Regions from separate parts of the Sphingomonas sp. Leaf37 genome, predicted to be linked through region 2. Evidence: riboswitches for the same ligand, from Rfam matches in the RefSeq annotation. Region 2 holds a riboswitch; the other holds the start of a gene.

Region 1 (3,403 bases), on a different contig from region 2:
CGGGTGGCGAGCAGGTCGACCATTTCGCGGACCAGCAGTTCGGGGGCTGAGGCGCCGGCGGTGATGCCGAGCGTGCCGACGCCGTCGAGGAACGCCCAGTCGATGTCGGCGGCGCGCTGGATCAGGCGGGCGGGGATGCCTTCGCGTTCGGCGACCTCGACCAGCCGTACGGAGTTGGACGAATTGGGCGCGCCGATGACCAGCATCGCGTCGCACGCGGCGGCGATCGCCTTCACCGCCGCCTGACGATTAGAGGTGGCGTAGCAGATGTCTTCGCCACGCGGCGGCTGCATGTTGGGAAAGCGGCGCTGCAACGTTGCGACGACCGCAGCGGTGTCGTCGACCGACAGCGTCGTCTGGGTCAGGAAGGCTAGGTTGTCGGGATCGGGCGGCGTGAAGGCTTCGGCGTCGGCGACGGTCTCGATCAGCGACATCGCGCCCTCGGGCACCTGGCCGAAGGTGCCGACAACCTCGGGGTGTCCTTCGTGACCGATGAAGACGATGTGGCGTCCCGCGGCGACAAGGCGCTCGGCCTGACGGTGCACCTTCGATACCAAGGGGCAGGTAGCGTCGAGATAGTCGAGGCCGCGGTTCTGCGCCGCTGCGGGCACCGACTTCGGTACGCCGTGTGCAGAGAAGACGACGGGGGCGCCGTCGGGCACCTGATCCAGTTCCTCGACGAAGATCGCGCCCTGCGCCTTCAGCGTGTCGACGACGAACTTGTTGTGGACGATCTCGTGCCGGACATAGACGGGAGCGCCGTGCTTTTCGATCGCGAGTTCGACGATGCGGATCGCGCGATCGACGCCGGCGCAAAAGCCGCGGGGTGCTGCGATCAGCAGCTCGAGGGCCGGCTTGCCGCCGGCCACGCTTGGAAGAGAAGCCATGATGCGGCCTTTCCTACGCGATTGGGTCAACGCGCGGAAGTACGCGATTGCTTGCACCCGCTAAAGGCGGTTCCTATGGTGCGCGCCGCACCGCCGGGGCTGTCCGGCGACGCACCATGCCCGTTCGACAAAGGTACGCGTCTCCGTGAAAACTCCGCTTCTCGGCCTCACCGCCCTCGGCCTGATCCTCTCCGGATGCGCCGGCAAGGGCGAGATCGTGGAAGGCGGCATCACCGCCGTGCGCTCCGCCTGCCCGACCGTAGGTGTTGCGGCGGGAACCGGCGACATTACGTTGTTCGACCCTGTCACCAGCCAGGACGCGAGCGCGATCGACGTGGTGGCCAGCATGACCAACGTGCGCGGCGCGTGCAACGATGCCGGCGACCAGATCGCGACCGCGGTGACGTTCGACGTGCTCGCCCGCCGCACCCGTACCGACGCCCCGCGCGATGTCGTGCTGCCTTACTATATCGCGATCGTGCGTGGCGGCAGCGCGGTGACGGCGAAGCGCAAGGGACAGATCGCGATCCACTTCGATGCCGGGCAGGCGCGCGCGCAGGCAAGCGGCACGGCCTCGACGCAGATCGCGCGCAGTGCGGCGACGTTGCCGGAGGAGGTGCGCGAGCAGCTGACCCGCAAGCGCAAGGCGGGTGACGAGGATGCCGCGACCGATCCGCTGGCACGGCCCGAGGTGCGATCCGCGGTGCTGCGCGCGACGTTCGAGGCGCTGGTGGGGTTCCAGCTGACCGACGAACAGCTAAAGTATAACGCACAGCGTTGACGCTGGGCCGGGGGGTCGGCTTTCGGTCCATGATCCGTCATCCCGGCGAACGCCGGGACCAATGGCGGGGATGCAGGCGCGGTACGTGCACTGCCATCAGCCGTGTGCGTCCATGGGTTCCGGCGTTCGCCGGGATGACGGGTCGCGGGGCTGCTTTCTCGATTGACTAACCCCCCTCGCGCCGCCACAGCTTGGCCCGTCGATGCCGGGCAACCGGCATGGGCACGCGCGGGAGAGAGCCTTTTCACGAGGAGGCCGCCGAAGGAGCAACCACCCCGGAATCTCTCAGGCACAACGGACCGCGCGGGCCTCATCGACACTCTGGAAAGCGTTCCTTCGAGGAGCCACCGAAGGGGTAAGCCCGGTGCAATCGCGCGCAGGGTCAAAGCTCTCAGGTTACCGTGACAGAGGGGGTATGACGGATCGAATGGAGCCCGCGGCTGCTATTCGGTCGCGTGCCTTTTATGGAGACGGTTGATGAGCGAAACGCTGCCAGACACCTTGCCCGATCCGCTCGACGGCCTTGATGAAGGCGATGAGCCTGCCATCCTGCAACTGCCGCTCGACGCCTGGCACCGCGCCCGCGGTGGCCGGATGGTGCCGTTCGCCGGCTATGAAATGCCCGTCCAGTATGACGGCATCATGGCCGAGCATCTGTGGACACGCGAATCGGCGGGATTGTTCGACGTCAGTCATATGGGGCAGGTCGGCCTGACCGGTGACGGACTTGACGCGGCGGGCGTTGCCAGGGCGCTGGAAGCGGTGTTGCCGGGCGATATCAGCGGGCTGGCCGCGACGAAGATCCGCTATTCGCTGCTGCTGAACGACGAGGGTGGTATCCTCGACGACCTGATGGCGACGCGGTTGCCGGAAGAGGGCGCGCATCCGTTCGGCGAGGCGAGCTATTATGTCGTCGTCAACGGCGCGACCAAATATGACGATTTGTCATACCTGCTCGACGTGCTGCCCGACGATATCACGATGAACCTGATGGAAGATCAGGCGCTGCTCGCGGTGCAGGGACCCAAGGCGGTCGCGGCGGTCGCGCGGCTGATCCCCGGAGTTGCCGATCTCGTGTTCATGACCGCGGGCGCGTTCGAGTGGAACGGCCATGCGCTGTGGATCAGCCGGTCGGGTTATACGGGCGAGGACGGGGTCGAGATTTCGATTCCTGCCGAAGCCGCCGCCGGCTTCGCCGATGCGATCTGTGCCGAACCCGAGGTGAAGCCGATCGGCCTTGGCGCGCGCGATTCGCTGCGGCTCGAAGCTGGTCTGCCGCTGTATGGCCATGATCTCGATCCCGAGACGACGCCGGTAATGGCGGACCTGGGCTTCGCATTGTCGAAGCGTCGGCGCGAGGCCGCCGATTTCGCCGGTGCCGCGCGCATCCTCGCCGAGCGTGAGGATGGCCCTGCCGTCAAGCGCGTCGGGCTGTCGGTCGCGGGGCGTCAGCCGGTGCGCGAGGGCGCAAGCGTCGTCGATGCGGACGGCGCAGTGATGGGTCGCGTCACCAGCGGCGGTTTCGCCCCCAGCGTCGGCGCGCCGATCGCGATGGCCTACGTTCCGACCGCGCTCGCCACCGCCGGCACGTCCGTGCGGCTGGTCCAGCGCGGCAAGATCCACGAGGCGACGGTGACCCCGATGCCGTTCGTTCCCCACCGCTACGTCCGTGCAGGAGGCAAGTGAGATGAGCCGTTACTTTACCGAAGATCACGAATGGGTCGATGTCGACGGC
Region 2 (3,403 bases):
CGCAGGCGTTCAGCTATAGCCTGACCACGCAGCTCGCGGACTGGACGACCTACCAGCACAGTCCTGCGCACAGCGGTTACGTCCGGGCGACCTTTGACCCGGCATCCTTCCGCAAGGCCTAGGAATGGTCCCCGGCCGCCACGACGCGGGTCAGCGCGATCTCGTCCGTCAACGACCTTGCCTATGTCGTCGCCCAAGAACGCGACGGCACCGCCGTATTGCGTGCGCTGGCAACCAGTTCCGGCGAGCAGCGCTGGTCCTATACGATCGGCGCAGCGACCTATTTCAGTCCGCCCGCCGTCTTGTCTATCGATGCGGTCACCGGCGAATATGCCCCGCCACAGTCGCTGTTCGGGGCACAATGGTCGACGTTCCTCCGGCCGGTTCCGTACAGGATGGCCTGTACATGTCAGCGGGCTATCACGGCAGCGTCGTCTATGGCTTCGGCTATACCACCCGTACCGCCTGGGGACGGAGACCAAGGGGAGCATCTGGGACGGCGAGACGCCCGCGGTCGATGACGGCACCGTCTCTTATTATTCGGGCAAGGCGCTCGAGATGATCGACCGGTGGACCGGCAACATCCGCGCCAGCCTGATCGATCCCTTCTTCCAGAACAGCTTCTACAGCTATTATGGTGCCCCGATCCTGGGCTCCATGGGCAACGTCATGGCCTATTCCAGCCAGCGCAGCGCCTCGATGCCCTCGATGCTGGTCAACTGGTCGATTACCAATATGGCGTACGTCTGACGTAGCGCCAACACCTATTCGACCGCGCCGGCGGTGGGGAGAGGGCGGAGCTACCTGTCGCGCAGCAATCCAGGTGAGCTCAACGTGCTGGACGAAGCGACGGGACGCCTGCTGTGGGCTAGGCGCCTTCCATCGAGGAGCACATGATCGGCAATACGATCCTGACCATCAACCTCGTCTTCGTCAGCACCACCAAGGCCATCTACGCCATCCCTGTTCAGGGGAGCACGCACATGCCGGTCTGGAGCGTCACCGGGGGTGGCGAGATGGCGCTGACAGCGGACGGTACGCTGATCGTGACGGGACAAGAACTGGAATACGGTTATCCCTGGGCGCTGACGGCATATCGGCTCCGCTTAGCCGACAACCCTACATGTCATTGTGTTGACATGTAGGGTTGTCGTCATAAACCGTTGGAAATGTGGCCTTGACCCCGGATGACGACTGAAGGACAACCGGCCATTGATATGGGAGAGACCGGGCGACACCCGGCGCCGAAGGAGCAACCGCCCCGGAAACTCTCAGGCCAAAGGACCATGTCGACGCCAGGACACTGGCTGGACATCTGGAGAGTGACGCCATCCGGCGTCCGCCGACGGGATAACGATCTCAGGCGCAAGGGACAGATGGGGCATGCAGGCCGGTGACACCGGCGGAAGGACCGCATGCGCAGCCAACCCGTCACCACCCCGCTCGACCGCAATGTCGATCGTCCGATCAGCGTTGCCGAACTGTTCACGATCGGCATCGGCCCGTCGAGCTCGCACACCGTCGGGCCGATGCGGGCCGCGTTCGACTTCGCGCAGCGTACGCTGGGGCAGGGGGCACGTCCGCAACGCGTCACCTGCGACCTCTATGGTAGCCTGGCACTGACCGGGCGCGGTCATGCGACCGACACCGCCACGATCCTCGGTCTGGCGGGCTGGGAGCCCGAGCGGCTCGATCCCGACGCTGCAACCGGCATTCTGGCGGGTATCCGCGAACGCCGGCAGCTGCCCCTCGCCGGCAGTCACGATATCGCCTTCACCGAGACCGACATCGTCTTTCATCCGCGGCAGTTCCTGCCCGAACACCCCAACGGCATGACCTTCACCGCGACGTTCGCCGACGGGTCGGTGCATGGCGAAACCTATTTTTCGATCGGAGGCGGCGCGATCCTGCGCAAGGGCGCGCCGGCTGCAGCGACCAACGTTGCGGTCCGTTATCCCTTCACCTCCGGTGCCGACCTGCTCACGATCGGCGATGCGAGCGGCCTGTCGATCGCCGACATGGTCCGCGCGAACGAAGAGGCGTGGCGCGCACCGGCGGAGACCGACGCCTTCCTCGACGCGGTCCGCGTCGCGATGAGCGCCTGCATCGACCGCGGTATCGCGCAGGAGGGCATATTGCCCGGTGGCCTCAAGGTTCGACGCCGCGCGCACGCCATCGCGCAGGGGCTGACCGGTGACGTGCCCGGCAGCAACCCCGCCGAGGTATTCGAATGGGTCAGCCTGTGGGCCCTGGCGGTGAACGAAGAAAATGCCGCCGGCGGCCGTGTGGTGACCGCGCCCACCAACGGAGCGGCAGGCGTGCTGCCCGCGGTATTGCGCTTCTACGAGACACTGGTCGCCAAGGATGTTTCGGTCGAGGCGAGGGGGGAGGGCGCCCGCACCTTCCTGCTGACCGCCGCGGCGATCGGTATGCTGTACAAGAAACGCGCATCGATCTCGGCCGCGGAGATGGGGTGTCAGGGCGAGGTCGGCGTCGCCTGTTCGATGGCGGCTGGTGCGCTCGCCGCAGTGCTCGGCGGCAGCAACCGCCAGATCGAGAATGCCGCGGAGATCGGTATGGAGCACAACCTCGGCCTCACCTGCGATCCGATCGGCGGCTTGGTGCAGATCCCCTGCATCGAACGCAATACGATGGGTGCGGTGAAGGCGATCAACGCCGCCTATCTCGCGCTGCGCGGCGACGGCAGCCACATCGTCAGCCTTGATGCAGTGATCGAGACGATGCGCCAGACGGGCGAGGACATGCGCTCGCAGTATAAGGAAACAAGCCTCGGCGGGTTGGCAGTTAATGTGGTGGAGTGCTGAAGGCAGAAAATCTAGGCCACGTGGACAAAGGTTGACGGCTTGGTTCCTGATTGATTCAAGGCTGCTTTTTGGAGGCGGCGTTGGGTGAGCGGATTGGTCTGCTAGACGAGGAATGGGAACTCATCGGGCCGTTGCTGCCGACTGAGCGCGGTCGGGGCTGTCGTCCGGCGCATGACAATCGGCGGTTCTTCGAGGGCATGATGTGGATGGCCCGCACGGGCTCGCAATGGCGGCAGCTGCCGGACGAGTATGGCAAGTGGAACAGCGTGTTCCGCCGCTACCGGCGCTGGGCGACCACTGGCGTGTTCGACGCTATGCTGGAAACACTGACCAGCGTGGTGGAGCGTGATGCCAGCGCCGACATGATCGACAGCACGATCGTCCGGGCACATCATTGTGCGGTCGGCATAAAAAAGGGGCTCAGCAGGCAGAGGGGCTCGGCCGGTCGCGCGGTGGGTTCACCACCAAGCTCCACGCCAGGTGCGATGCCCAGGGCCGCCCACTCGCCTTCGTTCTGACGCCCGGGCAGACGCACGATGTCCAGGGCTTCGGCCCGCTGATGCGCATGATCGCGGATC

The links. Region 2 has a riboswitch for glycine ahead of LRA87_RS17960 (L-serine ammonia-lyase). Riboswitches for the same ligand answer to the same signal wherever they lie in the genome.
Region 1: another riboswitch for glycine. It lies ahead of gcvT (glycine cleavage system aminomethyltransferase GcvT); the one in region 2 lies ahead of LRA87_RS17960 (L-serine ammonia-lyase).

What each region holds. Positions count from the first base shown of each region.
Region 1 is NZ_CAKLAX010000001.1:577,461-580,863, forward strand. It holds gene ispH (4-hydroxy-3-methylbut-2-enyl diphosphate reductase) at 1-887, opposite strand, end outside; gene LRA87_RS02530 (hypothetical protein) at 1,033-1,668, shown strand; glycine riboswitch at 1,888-1,980, shown strand; gene gcvT (glycine cleavage system aminomethyltransferase GcvT) at 2,146-3,354, shown strand; gene gcvH (glycine cleavage system protein GcvH) at 3,356-3,403, shown strand, end outside.
Region 2 is NZ_CAKLAX010000007.1:55,446-58,848, forward strand. It holds gene LRA87_RS17945 (hypothetical protein) at 1-122, shown strand, start outside; gene LRA87_RS17950 (hypothetical protein) at 559-750, shown strand; gene LRA87_RS17955 (hypothetical protein) at 894-1,145, shown strand; glycine riboswitch at 1,209-1,297, shown strand; glycine riboswitch at 1,306-1,386, shown strand; gene LRA87_RS17960 (L-serine ammonia-lyase) at 1,416-2,825, shown strand; partial or broken gene LRA87_RS17965 (IS5 family transposase) at 2,957-3,403, shown strand, end outside.